DNA from 4 places in the Roseburia sp. OM04-10BH genome. Region 3 is predicted to be linked to each of the others. Evidence: predicted binding sites of a transcription regulator. Region 3 holds the regulator's gene; each other region holds the start of a gene.
What was found. The regulator Rex, encoded in region 3, represses fermentation and respiration genes when NADH is low (regulators of the CRP and FNR family bind a similar motif). The targets are predictions, from matches to a motif close to ATTGTTAANTANTTAACAAT.
Positions count from the first base shown of each region.

Region 1: DXB43_RS06360 (iron-sulfur cluster assembly scaffold protein) is a predicted target of Rex. The motif match lies at 2,908-2,927, and genes of this name have one in related genera.
Region 2: DXB43_RS11010 (enoyl-CoA hydratase-related protein) is a predicted target of Rex. The motif match lies at 1,422-1,441, and genes of this name have one in related genera.
Region 4: gap (type I glyceraldehyde-3-phosphate dehydrogenase) is a predicted target of Rex. The motif match lies at 1,569-1,588, and genes of this name have one in related genera.

Region 1 covers NZ_QTZI01000004.1:234,041-237,932, forward strand. Annotated here, with positions in the region: gene DXB43_RS06345 (hypothetical protein) at 1-316, shown strand, start outside; gene DXB43_RS06350 (ABC transporter ATP-binding protein) at 547-1,260, shown strand; gene DXB43_RS06355 (putative ABC exporter domain-containing protein) at 1,253-2,830, shown strand; gene DXB43_RS06360 (iron-sulfur cluster assembly scaffold protein) at 2,969-3,661, shown strand; gene DXB43_RS06365 (GGGtGRT protein) at 3,681-3,892, shown strand, end outside.
Region 2 covers NZ_QTZI01000010.1:86,987-90,878, reverse strand. Annotated here, with positions in the region: gene proC (pyrroline-5-carboxylate reductase) at 1-528, opposite strand, end outside; gene DXB43_RS11010 (enoyl-CoA hydratase-related protein) at 610-1,404, opposite strand; gene DXB43_RS11005 (pyridoxal phosphate-dependent aminotransferase) at 2,096-3,265, shown strand; gene DXB43_RS11000 (hypothetical protein) at 3,380-3,574, shown strand; gene mutY (A/G-specific adenine glycosylase) at 3,627-3,892, shown strand, end outside.
Region 3 covers NZ_QTZI01000003.1:147,067-150,958, forward strand. Annotated here, with positions in the region: gene DXB43_RS04580 (NADP-dependent isocitrate dehydrogenase) at 1-297, shown strand, start outside; gene DXB43_RS04585 (ABC-F family ATP-binding cassette domain-containing protein) at 413-2,401, shown strand; gene DXB43_RS04590 (redox-sensing transcriptional repressor Rex) at 2,479-3,129, shown strand; gene DXB43_RS04595 (hypothetical protein) at 3,141-3,794, shown strand; gene DXB43_RS04600 (NAD(P)H-hydrate dehydratase) at 3,798-3,892, shown strand, end outside.
Region 4 covers NZ_QTZI01000002.1:174,353-178,244, reverse strand. Annotated here, with positions in the region: gene DXB43_RS03245 (histidinol-phosphatase HisJ family protein) at 34-846, opposite strand; gene gap (type I glyceraldehyde-3-phosphate dehydrogenase) at 1,697-2,713, shown strand; gene DXB43_RS15375 (phosphoglycerate kinase) at 2,895-3,892, shown strand, end outside.

The DNA of each region.
Region 1 (3,892 bases), on a different contig from region 3:
ACACTATAATTATGTGGGAGATTCTATTTTAGGATACAAGTCACACATGGGAGCAGGTTCCATCACATCCAATGTAAAATCCGATAAGACACTGGTGGTAGTAAAATCTGCTGATGAGAAGATGGAAACCGGACGTAAGAAATTCGGTGCCATGTTAGGAGATTTTGTAGAGGTCGGCTGTAATTCCGTATTGAATCCGGGAACGGTCATCGGACCACATACCAATATTTATCCGCTTTCCCCGGTACGTGGAGTAGTTCCGGCGCATTCTATTTATAAGAATAAGAATGAAATTGTAAGTAAAGCAGAAGACTAAACGGATGGAAATTTACCCGCAGAAGTTACCTGCGGTAGCTGCTTGCAGAAAAATGACAATAGAAAATTAAGAAATGAATGGTTGACAAAAACAGCTATATGCATTACTGTATTAATTAAGTAATACATATGGCTGCTTTTTAGTTGGACGAGAACTTTGAAAAGAGTGTTTCTCGCAGTATATACGGGAAGCTTACAAAGAGTGTTTCTCGTGAATTTTGGAGGGTGAAAATGTTAGAAGTACAAGAGCTTACTAAGAAATATGGAAAGAATGTAGCAGTGGACCATGTCAGCTTTATGGTGCAGGATGGTCAGGTCGGTATCCTGCTTGGACCAAATGGTGCCGGAAAATCAACCATTATAAAGAGTATTGCAGGACTCCTTCGTTATGAAGGCGGTGTTGGTATTAATGGAATGAAGGCAAGAAGCCTGGAAGCGAAGAAAATATTTGGCTATGTACCGGAGATTCCGGCAATGTTTGAAGCACTGACGGTGCGGGAGCATATCGAATATGTGAAGCGGGCATATAACAGTGACATTACAGAGGAAGAAATAGATGCACTGCTGACACGTTTTGAACTTCTGGATAAACAGGAGAAGCTGGGAAATGAATTGTCCAAAGGAATGATGCAGAAGGTCAGTATCTGTTGTGCACTTGCTATTCATCCAAAGGTTGTGATGTTGGATGAGCCAATGGTTGGACTTGACCCGGCAGCCATAAAAGAACTGAAAGAAGTTGTGCTTGAGTTAAAAGAGAAAGGCTGTACCATTCTTATCAGTACCCATATGCTTGAAATGGTAAAAGATTTGTGGGATGTGATGTTTGTAATGGAACAAGGGAAAATTATAGCAACATTTAACAAAAATGAAATTGCGGATAAAGACATAGAAGAACTGTTCTTTGAAGTGACAGAACCAAAGACTGGTGGTGAAGAACATGAGTAGTCTTTCCTTTGTTTTTTCCCAGACCATTAAGAATAAAGTGAAGCGGAGCCTGAAACGGCCACAGACTTTTCTTGCACTGGTATTTGTTGTTTTATATGCAGCATTGGTATTGTATGGACTTGGTTCCATGTCTGTCGATTTCGGATTAAACAGCCCGGAAGGAATTGCAACTGTTTTATCCGTACTGATGGTTATGATTGTTCCGGCAAATCTGATTTCCTATATCAAGAGAAAAGGACTGTTGTTCCGCCCGTCAGAAGTACATTTTGTATTTGCTGCACCGGAAGAACCGAAGAAAGTTATTCTTCATGCCGGAATGAAGCAGTTCTTAACCAATTTTATTGTTGAACTATTTGTACTGGTACTTGGAATTGGTGTATTTGGTGTTACACCATATAAGATGATTTTATATTTCCTTTATGCTGGTGTACTGGAAAATATTTTAGAGGGAGCGTTAATGATTATCTGCTATGGAAATGAAACACTTCCCAAACAGTTCTTTACCGTACTTACTTATATTATGTATGGAGTAATGGCAGCTTTTGCACTGGTTGCAATCTACTTTGTTTCGGTGAAAGGTATGCAGTTATCTGTGTTTGTGGACTTAATCCAGCTTCCGGTGGTACAGCTGATTCCGATTATAGGCTGGGAAATTGCATTGATTCAGCTTATTATCATAGGCCCTGCAGGAATCAATGTGGTGGCAACCGTACTTCTTTTAACCAGTACTGTTTTTCTGGTACTTTATGCGAAAAAGATGAAGTGTACCGGAGAATTCTATGAAGATGCTGCAAAATTTGCAGAAGATTATGATGACCGGATGAAACGCTCGAAAAAGGGCGAGGTTGTAGTGGGAAATGGCAAGAAAAAGTATTTACGGAATGTAAAGATGGCTTATAAGGGAACTTACGCTAAAGCAATTTTCTACCGGCAGGTATTAGAATACCGTAAAAACCGTTTCTTTATCTTTGGCTGGAATTCGGTGCTGTTTCTGGTCATAGGTGTGGCAATTGCGGTTGTCTCTTATTATAATAAAATTTCCAGCCAGCCTTTTAAAATGTTTGTAATTCCGGGCGTCATTGCCTATGTTATCTTTATTTTCAGCGGTTATAAGACGAAGTGGTCGAAGGAACTGGCAAATCCATACACCTATCTGATTCCGGACAGCAATTTTAAGAAAATGTGGTATGCCACCAAAATGGAGCATATCCGTGCGCTGATTGACGGACTTCTGATTACGCTGCCGGGCAGTATCGTAATGGGACTTCCGGTGTCTTACATGATTTTGACCGTCATTTTATATATGTGCCTGAATGCTAATAAGCTTTATATGAATATGCTGGCAGATGTCGTGATAGGGAAAATGTTTGGAGAACTGGGCAGAACGATTCTTCGGATGCTGTTCCAGGGACTGGTATTATGTGTCGGAATCATTGTGGCAGTAGCAACGGGAGCGTTCATTTCTGTGACTGCAGGATTTATTATGATGATAGTCGTTATATTCCTGCTGACACTGGTTGGAGCAATCGGAGCATCCTTTGCATTTGAGCGGATGGAGGCATTAGATTAACAAATTGAGAAAATTAAGGGGCATTTCCTGTAAAAAAGACTGGACGAATGTCAAAAAATGTGAGAAAATGAGGGCGGTGTGTTAAATGTATAACAAAGTTTAACATGATATATATTTCATATCGAAAGGAGTCTTATAATGATTTACACGAAGGAAGTCGAAAACATGTGTCCTGTTGCCAAGGGCGCAAAACATGAGCCAGCTCCAATTCCAGAAGAAGGAAAATGGGTTCATTCCAAAAAAATTGAAGATATTTCAGGATTTACACACGGTGTAGGCTGGTGTGCACCACAGCAGGGTGCCTGCAAGCTTTCATTAAATGTAAAAAATGGTGTGATTGAAGAAGCACTGGTTGAGACAATCGGATGCTCAGGTATGACACATTCAGCAGCAATGGCAGCAGAGGTTCTTCAGGGAAAAACAATTCTTGAAGCATTAAATACTGACCTTGTTTGTGACGCAATCAATACAGCAATGAGAGAGTTATTCTTACAGATCGTTTACGGACGTACTCAGAGTGCATTCTCTGATGACGGACTTGCAGTAGGTGCTGGTCTGGAAGATTTAGGAAAAGGACTTCGTTCCCAGGTTGGTACTATGTACGCAACAAAGGAGAAAGGTGTTCGTTACTTAGAGATGGCTGAAGGTTATGTAACAGGCATCGCTCTTGACGAGAACAACGAAGTTATCGGATATCAGTTCGTTTCTCTTGGAAAAATGACAGACTTTATCAAAAAAGGTGATGACCCTAACACTGCATGGGAAAAAGCAAAAGGCCAGTATGGTCGTGTAGCTGATGCTGTTAAGATCATTGACCCAAGAGAAGAGTAAGAAAGGAGAGACGAAGATAATGGCATTATTTGAAGGATATGAAAGAAGAATTGACCAGATTAACGCTGTATTAAACAGCTATGGTATCAGCTCTATTGAAGAAGCTGAAAAAATTACAAAAGATGCTGGACTTGATGTATATGATCAGGTAAAGAAAATCCAGCCTATCTGTTTCGAGAACGCTTGCTGGGCTTACACTATAGGTGCAGCAATCGCAATCAAAAAAGGATG
Region 2 (3,892 bases), on a different contig from region 3:
TGAGGAACCGCTGACTCCGACTACGGCATCCATAAGACTTTCCGGTACAATTTCTGCTTTACCAAAGCTTTCAAAGAGAGAGACAACCATTTTGGATTCTTCTTCTGTGATATGCTCATTTGGGGTAATGGCAGACATGGCTTCCTGAACCATAGCCGGTGTATTTGGCATGGTACGAACCAGTTTAATATCTTTGCTGAATAAAGATTCAATCCGTGAAATGGTCTGTCCGGCAGCAATGGCAACTATGATTTTGTCATCGGTAACACTGTCTTTGATTTCTTTGATGACTGTTTCATAAAGATATGGTTTTACAGCAAGAAAAATGATATCGGATTCTACAGCAACAGTCTCATTGTCTAAGGTGGTGCGGATACCATACTGCTCAGAAAGTGTATCCAGTGTGACCTGGGTTTTCGCACTGGCAATCAGGTGGCTGGCAGGAACCAGACCGGAAGAGATAATTCCGCCAATCATGGCACGACCCATATTACCGCTTCCGATAAAACCAATTTTTTTATCTAACATGATGCATTCTCCTTTTATGAAAGGGGATATCCCAGATGCTACTGGAATATCCCCTTTGATATTGTCTAAGTATAAGTTCAATTAGAAATCTGTTAAGTCAGCGGCTCTTCTCTCTAAGAAAGCACTCATGCCTTCTTTTTTATCATGGGTAGAGCAGGTTACGCCAAACAGGTTAGCTTCCATTTCAACAGCATTCTTGATATCCATATCATATCCGTTGTTGATAGCAGCTTTTGCGATAGATACTGCATAGCTTCCTTTAGAGATAATTTTCTCTGCCATAGCTTTTGCGGTTGGCATTAATTCTTCTTTTGCAACAACTTTGTTTACAAGTCCGATGCGGTATGCTTCGTTTGCATCGATGTTATCGCAGGTGAAGATCATTTCTTTTGCACGTCCCATGCCAACAAGACGGGCAAGTCTCTGTGTACCACCGAATCCTGGGATGATTCCAAGACCACACTCAGGCTGTCCGAATACTGCGTTGTCAGAAGCAATACGGATATCACATGCCATAGAAATTTCGCATCCGCCACCTAAAGCGAATCCATTAACAGCAGCAATAGTTACCTGTCTCATATTCATTAATTTAAAGAATGGAACAGAAGCTTTCATACCGAATGCTCTTGCTTCAGCAGCAGAGAAGTTAACCATCTCAGCGATGTCAGCACCAGCAACGAAAGATTTGAATTCGTTACCTTTCTTATCAGCACCACCGGTTAAGATAACGACTTTGATATCGTCTCTTCCCTCGATTTCGGTAAGAACAGTGTTCAGTTCATCCAATGTTTCGGAATTCAATGCGTTTAATGCTGCAGGTCTAGTAATAGTAAGAACTGCAATTTCGTTTTCAACTGTTAAAGTTAAGTTGTTCATGAAATAGGACCCTCCTGATTGATAAATTATTAACAATGTTTCAATACTTATAATGGTATAACTTTTGGAGGGATTTGTCAATAAAAACTGGTATTTTACAGGGATTGTGCTACAATAGGAAAAGACTTGTCATGTGATTACGCAATGGTTTTTGTGAGGAAGCGGATTTTTGGAATTTTAAGCAGCTTTTCTATAAGATTTTTTGTTGAAAGCAGAATGTATACAATTCTTAAAAGTGCTTTTTTCTTATTGTTGTCTGTTTTGCCGCCTGCTTTGACCGGATGCCTTTTGTGGTCCGTCTGTTACGGATATCTAAGGCACCTTTAAGCAGCTCTAGGCATTTCTGCTTATAAAGCTGTTTTTCCGGCAACCGGCGCATAGTCACATCCGTGCTCCAATGCGCCTTCCTGGCACATCCATGTGCCAGGATTGCCAGTTAACAAAAGAAATGCCAAGAGCTGCTAGCAAGGCACCTAAATGATATCCGTAATCAGGCGAACCGCAGAAGGCATACTGTCAAACATTGGAAAAACAGGCACTATCCCAAGAGAAAAAAGCACTTTTTTAGAATTGTAGCATTCTGATTTCTAAAAAGACTATAGAAAAGCTGCTTAAAATTCGAAAACCACTGCTTCTAAAAAATAATTGCGTAATTACATGACAGGACTTGTACAAAGAGAGGTCAATGAAAATGAAAGATACAAAATCATACTTATCAAAAATCGTACAGGATATGCCGGATTCCGGAATCAAGGATTTCTTTGATGTGGCAAATACCATGGAAGGTGCACTTTCACTGGGTGTAGGCGAACCGGATTTCCCGACACCGGAGCATGTAAGAGAGGCAGCAATTGCTTCTATAAAAAAGGGGGATACCAAATACACCGATAACCGCGGAACCGTAGAGCTGCGTGCAGCGGCAGCGGATTACCTGACAAAATTTGATTTGCATTATGATAAACAGGACGAAATACTGATTACCATGGGAGCCAGCGAAGGAATTGATTTAGCTCTTCGGACACTGGTGAATCCGGGGGAGGAAGTCTTAGTGGCAGAACCTTCCTACGTTTCCTATATTCCATGTATTGAATTATGTGGCGGTGTTCCGGTATCATTAAAATTAAGAGCGGAGAATAAATTCCGTCTGACCAGAGAACAGTTAGAGGAAAAGATAACGGAGAAATCCAAAGTCTTACTGATTTCCTATCCGAACAATCCGACCGGAGCCATTATGGAAAAGGAAGATTTAGAGGCAATCGCAGAAGTGGTAAAGGAACATGATTTGTTCGTGATTACCGATGAAATCTATGCAGAATTAACCTATGGAAAGAAACATGTTTCCATCGCATCCCTTCCGGGTATGTATGAGCGCTGCGTTGTATTAAACGGATTTTCCAAAGCATTTGCCATGACCGGATGGCGTATGGGAATTGCAGCAGGACCAAAGGATGTTATTTTCCATATGAATAAAATACATCAGTTTACAACTATGTCAGCAGGAACCACCAGCCAGTATGCGGCATTGGAAGCATTGACCAGTCCGGTGAGAGATGAAGAGATTGCAGTCATGCGGGAAGAGTATGATGCCAGAAGAACACTGATGGTAGAGGGATTCCGTAAGATGGGATTAGCCGTAGCAGAACCGGAAGGCGCATTCTATGTATTTCCGGACATTCGAAAAACAGGATTTACCAGTGAAGAATTCTGTAACCGCCTGTTGCAGGAACAGAAGGTAGCCGTTATCCCGGGAAATGCCTTCGGTACATGCGGAGAAGGCTTTGTACGATGCTCCTATGCATATTCGCAGGATGTCATTCGTGCCTGTCTGGAGAAAATTGCTGAATTCGTAGCACAGTTCTAATAATTGGAAAATTATTATGTGATGCATTTGATTTACGTGAGTAGATGGTATTGTTGATAAGATACCCGGACAGTCCGTTAAATAAGGATGCCTGATAAAGGCGGTTAGTGGCAATTGGAATTTCGTCCGGCATCCGGCAACGCTGGCACAGGGATGTGCCAGCGAGGTGCATGTGAACATGGATGTGAATTTGCACCGGTTGCCAGCGAAGGCTGTATCCCTTCGAAATTCTTAGTGCCACTTATCGGCTTTATGTGGCATCAGAACTTAACGGACTGCCGGGATATGCTCGGTTCAAACTATCGATAGCAACGTACAACCCTGCACCCACGAAACAGAAATAGAATTAGAAAGAGGAACCATGAGAGAACCATTTGACCTGACAACCCTGATAGAACCATTATTAAATTGGTTTAAAGACCATGCCAGAGTGTTGCCCTGGCGCAATGAGCCGACCCCATACCGGGTGTGGGTGTCTGAAATTATGCTGCAGCAGACCAGAGTGGAAGCGGTAAAACCATATTTTGACCGGTTTTTAAAGGAGCTGCCGGATGTGGCAGCACTTTCAGACTGCCCGGAGGAGAAGCTTTTGAAACTCTGGGAAGGACTTGGATACTACAACCGGGT
Region 3 (3,892 bases):
GCACACGGAACAGTTCAGCGTCACTATTATAAATACCTCAAGGGAGAAGAAACATCTACCAACTCCGTAGCAACTATTTTTGCATGGACCGGAGCACTCCGTAAGAGAGGTGAATTAGATGGCAACCAGGAGTTAAGCACATTTGCCGATAAACTGGAAAAAGCCTGTGTAGATACGATTGAATCCGGAAAGATGACCAAAGACCTTGCACTGATTACTACAATTGAAAATCCGACTGTATTAAACAGTGAAGACTTTATCAAGGCAATCCGTGCTACATTAGAGAAAATGTTATAAATTTTATACTCCGGGAGGGCAGAATAGTGTGCCGTCCCGGAATTTTCAGCTATAAAAAGCCCCTTGTAAAGAATGCTTTACTTATGGGGCGAAGAGAAAAAGTGAGGAGACTTCCATGATTTTAGCCTGTCAGAATATCAGTAAATCCTTTGGGACAGACACCATAATACAGAATGTTTCTTTTCATGTAGAAGATAATGAGAAAACAGCAATTGTCGGCATCAATGGTGCCGGCAAATCTACGTTATTGAAAATTATAGTGGGAGAGCTGGCACCGGACAGTGGCGAGGTAACCGTTGCAAAAGGAAAAACCATCGGTTATCTTGCCCAGTATCAGGATAAAGACAGCAACGAGACCATTTATAATGAAGTGCTTCATGCCTGCGATGCATTAATCGAAAAAGAAGAAAAGCTTCGTAAAATGGAAGAAGACATGCAGCATGTAAGCGCAGATGAATTAGAGAAATATATGGAGCAGTATAACCGTTTCAGCCATGCCTTTGAGTTAGAGGGCGGACTGACTTTTCGCAGTGAGATAAACGGTGTGTTAAAGGGACTTGGTTTTTCGGAAAATGATTTCGGAAAGAAAATGTCAGAGTTATCCGGAGGACAGAAGACCAGAGTGGCATTAGGCAGACTTCTGGTGACAAAGCCTGATATTATCATGCTCGACGAGCCGACCAACCACCTTGATATGGCATCGATTGCATGGCTTGAAAACTATCTTTTGAATTATAAAGGAGCCGTAATTATCGTAGCCCATGACCGTTATTTCTTAGACCGGATTGTTACGAAGGTAGTGGAAATATCCCGCCATACGGCAACGGTATTTCCGGGAAATTATACCGCATATGCGAGGCAGAAGGAAATACAGCGGGAAAGTCTTTTGCGACAGTATTATAACCAGCAGCGGGAAATCAAGCACCAGGAAGAAGTAATATCCAAGTTAAAATCCTTTAACCGGGAAAAGTCCATTAAGCGTGCAGAAAGCCGTGAGAAGGCATTGGATAAAATAGAACGTATTGAGAAGCCAATCGATGAAAAAACAGATATGCATATTACATTGGAGCCGGAAATTACCAGTGGAAATGATGTACTTTCGGTGAAAGGACTTTCAAAATCTTACGAGCATAAACTGTTTTCAAACATTGATTTTCAGATTAAGCGAGGGGAAAAAGTTGCTTTAATCGGAAATAACGGTACCGGGAAAACCACCATTTTAAAGATAATCAATGGAATTGTAGACGCAGATGCCGGGGAGATAAAGCTTGGAAGCAATGTGGAAATCGGATATTACGATCAGGAGCATCAGAATTTAGACCCGGATAAGACGTTATTTGATGAAATTGCAGATGCTTATCCGAATCTGAAGGCAACGAAGATTCGAAATGTGTTAGCAGCATTTTTATTTACGGATGATGATGTGTTTAAGCGGATTCGTGATATCAGTGGTGGAGAAAGAGGCCGTGTTTCACTGGCAAAACTGATGTTATCCAATGCGAACTTCTTAATTTTAGACGAGCCGACCAACCACCTTGATATTATGTCAAAGGAAATTTTAGAGTCAGCCATCAATTCCTATACCGGAACGGTGCTTTATGTATCCCATGACCGTTATTTTATTAATAAAACTGCCAGCAGAATTCTTGATTTAAAGAATGAAACAATTCTAAATTATATTGGAAATTACGATTATTATCTGGAGAAAAAGGAAGTTCAGGAGTTAGCGGCGTTTGGCACAGCTACACAGGATCGTGCAGACAATTCAGGGGCAAAAGGAAATGTCATTGTTTCCGATGGAACTGGAGAAAATAATGGAACAGAGCAGATATCCGGCGGAGGAAAACAGAAGTTAAGCTGGGAAGAAATGAAGAAACAGCAGGCAGCAAAACGTAAGCTGGAAAACGAATTAAAGCGTACAGAAGATGAAATTGCTAAGAGAGAGGCAAAGATAGAAGCATTAAATGATGAACTGTCAAAGCCGGAGGTAGCATCAAATTCCTATGAATTAAACAAAATCCATGAGGAGCAGATGCAGGAAGAGGCAGCGCTGGAAGAACTCTATGCAAAATGGGAAGAATTAAGTTTACAGAAAGATTGTTAAAGTTGTAACACATTGACATCCTTTCGGCAAGAAACTATAATTATTGTAGGGTATTGAGAGCAGGAGGAACTGGCAGAATGAGCAAAGAAATATCACAGGCAGTAATTCGTAGAATGCCAAGATATTACCGATATCTGGGGGAACTTTTAGATGAAGGGGTAGAACGTATTTCATCGAATGAACTGAGTGCAAGAATGAAAGTGACCGCATCGCAGATCAGACAGGATTTAAATAATTTTGGTGGTTTTGGACAGCAGGGATATGGTTACAATGTACAATTTCTGTATGAAGAAATCGGAAAGATTATGGGATTAAATGAACAGCATAATATTATTATTATTGGAGCTGGTAACTTAGGACAGGCACTTGCCAATTATGTGAAGTTTGAAAAACTCGGCTTCGTCATAGTAGGATTGTTTGACGTGAATCCGGAGTTATGCGGAAAATCCATTCGTGGCAATAAAATCGAAATGATTGATAAACTGGAAGAATTTGTAAAGACACATAAGGTAGATATTGCTACACTGACTATGCCGAAAGAAAAGGCAGATGCTGTGGCAAACCAGCTGGTAAGCCTTGGTGTACATGCAATCTGGAATTTTGCCCATGTAGATCTGGAAGTGTTGGATGAAAATGTTGTAGTGGAAAATGTACATTTATCAGACAGCCTGATGCAGTTATCCTATAACATGACAAAGAACAAAAGGAAAAAGGAAACGCTGGAATAGAGGTGTTTTGCATGAAAGATGACAAGGAATTTCTGGAAGCATTAGAAAGCAGAAAAGTACCAATACTTGTATTGGATCAGAAATGGCACAGGCTTTTTGCTTTAAGCGGAAAAACCAGTGAAATCAAGCAGCTGGAAGAAAAGTTAAATCAGTTGTTAGAACAGCAGGGAAAGCTTAATAATGATTTGAAAGAACTGAAAAAGACAAAGAATCGGTTGATGAAAAGCATTGTTGTCAACATGGAAGGAACTCATGAGGAAAATGAGGGGGATATTTCTTCCAGAAAATTAGATGAAGACAAGAGACTGATTGATGAAGTCAATGTCAAAATGGAAGAAATTGAGGATGAATTAATTGAACTTCCACGAAATATAAACAGTGCAAATCAGGAACTTATGTTAGAAAGCATGCGTTACTGCTATGAGAGACTAAGACAGAACAGCAAAGAAGCAGATGAAATTACGGCTTGGATTGATAAGGTAAGGGTAGAACTTAAGAAAAATATCATCAAAAAACAGAACCGTGAAATCAACAACCGGCAGATTTATTCTTATATGCATGATATTTTTGGTGTGGATATTTTAAATATTTTTGATCTGCGGCAGGAAGATGAAGACCGTCTGCAGGGAAAAAAAGCGGTGGAAAATGCGGACGAAAGGAATTAATTTATGGAATATCTTGTAAATTCCCGGGAAATGAAAACATGTGATACCAATACAATCGAACATTTTAAAGTGCCATCCATGGTTCTGATGGAGCGGGC
Region 4 (3,892 bases), on a different contig from region 3:
GAAGAGAAATTCGTAAAGCGTGATTCCCATAGTTTACAACGGAAGAAAAGCCGGTTTTCTCTTTTCGAATACAGTAAAATACTGAAAGCCCGCTGCCTTTAAAATGTCCGGTACTTTTGCAAAATCAAATGCAACATGCTCCGGTTTGTGGGCGTCGGCACCGATGGTAATGATTTCACCGCCTAGTTCGTGATAACGTTTTATAATATCTTCTGTTGGATTCGGATGTCCCAGACCATATTTGAAACCACCGGTATTGATTTCAATTCCTTTTCCCATATCAATGAGCTTTTCTAAAATCGCATCAATGACATCGGCATATTTCTGATAAGAATATTCAAGGTTCCGGTTTGGACCGTAGCGTACCACATAATCGATATGTCCATATACATCAAAATGATCAAATACCGCAAGATTTTCCAGGATAGATTTAAAATATTCCAGATAAGCCTGCTGTTCGGTTTTTCCTTCAAAAAAGCGGGAGTAGTAAGGGTCTTTGCCGTGGATTACATGGGAAGAGCCGATGACAAAATCAAAGTCATACCGGCTTATCAGTTCCTGATGTTTCGCTGCAAGATGAGGCTGCAATCCAAGCTCAATGCCGGTCAGCACTTTTATTTTATCTTTGTATTGCTGTCCCAGCTTCTGGATAGTTGGGAAGTAGACCGGAGTGTCTAAGATAAATTCCGGTTCATCCTCCGGATGTTCTTTTGGATAATCATAATCCATATGGTCGGTAATGCAGATTCCGCCAAGTCCCAGTTCGATAGAGGCTTTAATCATGGATTCCGGTGAGGTCTCACTGTCGGTAGAAAAAGCAGTGTGCATATGTGTGTCCCAAAGCATAGTGTACTCCTTTCTGTGGGTGGTGTATGGCGGGTAAGGTTGTGCAGGTGGGAAACTGGATGAGAAAGTTTCTTCCCAAAAGCACCGGGACGCTTGTATGCAAGAATCCGGCACTTCTACCGGCAGTATTTTTCTTTCTTTTATAATAAGCAGTCTTTCCAATGTTTGACCGTATACTGCATTTTGTCTGCCGGCGTGCGGATACCGTGAACAGCGTCTGTTAGGGACTCTTAGAATTCCCTTTGCAACCCGGCAACGCTGGTACATGGATGTACCAGCGAGGCACAATCTGAATATGGATATGAATTTGTGCCGGTTGCCGCAAATCAAATATCTTTGCAGGAATTCTTAGAGTCCCTTCAGACAAAGTGTGGTATCCGCTGCTGGCAGACAAAAGCAGTATACGGTCAAAGCAGCCGGAAAGACAGCCTAATTTCAAGAAAAATACTGCCCGTGAAGTGCTGCGGATTCTCACATCATAACTGTTCCAGTGTTTTCGGGAAGAAGCTTTCCCATTCCTTTCGCCTACATATTGCACAAACCTTACCCGGTGTTTACACATTTCTACTAAGAAAAATGTTACATTTTCACAAGTATAGTAAAATCTTTGTATATAATACACAGAATACTATAATAGAAATTTGACAATCTGTCAAAAGACAGTATGAAAAATGGAAAAGCTATTGTAACATTTGTTTGAAAATGAGAAAGAAGAAATAAAAATAGTGAAAAAATTAACAAAGTGATGGGAACTACTTGAACTTTCGACAAAAATTGGTTAGAATAATACCAGATTGGGTACAATCCCAAATAAAGATATTTTATATTAAATTTCTAGGAGGAATTAATAATGGCAGTAAGAGTAGCAATTAATGGATTCGGCCGTATTGGTCGTCTGGCATTCAGACAGATGTTTGGTGCTGAAGGATACGAAGTAGTAGCAATCAACGATTTAACAAGCCCTAAAATGTTAGCACACTTGTTAAAATATGATTCTTCTCAGGGTAAATATGAGCATGCTGATGAAGTATCCTGCACAGATGATTCTATCATCGTATGTGGAAAAGAAATCAAAATCTATGCATTCCCAGATGCAAACAACTGCCCATGGGGTGAATTAAAAGTTGACGTTGTATTAGAGTGTTCAGGTTTCTATACAAGCAAAGAAAAAGCACAGGCACACATCAATGCAGGTGCTCGTAAAGTTGTTATTTCTGCTCCAGCAGGTAATGACCTTCCTACAATCGTATACAACACAAACCATGAGACATTAAAAGCATCTGATACAATCATTTCAGCAGCTTCTTGTACAACAAACTGCTTAGCACCTATGGCTGATGCATTAAATAAATATGCTCCAATCCAGTCTGGTATCATGGTAACAATCCATGCTTACACAGGTGATCAGATGACTCTTGATGGACCACAGAGAAAAGGTGATTTAAGAAGATCTCGTGCAGCAGCAGTTAACATCGTTCCAAACAGCACTGGTGCAGCAAAAGCTATAGGACTTGTTATCCCAGAACTGAACGGAAAATTAATCGGATCTGCTCAGCGTGTTCCAACCCCTACAGGATCTACAACAATCTTAACAGCAGTTGTTAAGAAAGCTGGCGTTACAAAAGAAGATATCAATGCAGCTATGAAAGCAGCAGCTAACGAGTCCTTCGGATACAACGAAGACGAAATCGTATCTTCTGATATCGTTGGAATGAGATTCGGTTCTCTGTTCGATGCAACACAGACCATGGTTAACCAGGTATCTGATGATCTGTACGAAGTACAGGTTGTTTCTTGGTATGATAACGAGAACAGCTACACATCTCAGATGGTTCGTACAATCAAATACTTCAGCGAGTTAGCATAATTTACGAGAGAAACCCGCAAAGCGTGTTTCCCGTAGTTTAACGAACAATCACTGCACGGTAGACTACTTTTTTAAGCGACAGGCTGCCAGAGTGCAGATAAGACTCAGGAAAAGGGTCCGGTCTTTTAGGACCGGGCTCTTTCTTGCTATTAGAAATAAAATTTAAAGGAGACTACTTAATATGTCATTAAATAAAAAATCTATAGATGATATTAATGTAAAAGGACTTCGCGTTCTTTGCAGATGTGATTTCAACGTACCATTAAAAGAAGGAAAGATTACAGACGAGAACCGTCTGGTTGCAGCTCTTCCTACAATCAAGAAATTAATCGCTGATGGTGGAAAGGTTATCCTTTGCTCCCATTTAGGAAAAGTAAAAACAGAAGAAGATAAACAGACCAAAACTCTTGCACCAGTAGCAGCAAGACTTACAGAGTTATTAGGACAGGAAGTTAAATTTGTTGTTGACCCTGAAGTTGTTGGTGAGAACGTAAGAGCAGCAGTAGCAGCTATGAACGATGGCGATGTTATCTTACTTGAGAATACACGTTTCAGACCAGAAGAGACAAAGAACGGAGAAGCTTTCTCTAAAGACCTTGCTTCTATCTGTGATGTATTTGTAAATGATGCATTCGGAACAGCTCACAGAGCACATTGTTCTAACGTAGGTGTTGCACAGTTAGTTGACACTGCAGTAGTTGGATACTTAATGCAGAAAGAAATCGACTTCCTTGGAAATGCAGTAGAGAATCCGGTAAGACCATTCGTTGCAATTCTTGGTGGTGCAAAAGTTGCTGATAAATTAAATGTAATCAACAACTTACTTGAGAAATGTGATACCTTAATCATCGGTGGTGGTATGGCTTACACATTCTTAAAAGCAAAAGGATATGAAATCGGAATCTCTTTAGTAGATGATACTAAGATCGACTATTGTAAAGAAATGATGGCAAAGGCAGAGAAACTTGGAAAGAAACTTCTTCTTCCGGTAGATGCTGTAACGATCAAAGATTTCCCAAATCCTATCGATGCTCCAGTTGAAGTAGAAACTTATGATGCAGACAAGATGCCGGCAGACAGAGAAGGCTGTGATATCGGACCTAAGACACAGACACTTTTCGCAGATGCTGTTAAGACTGCTAAGACTGTTGTTTGGAACGGACCTATGGGTGTATTCGA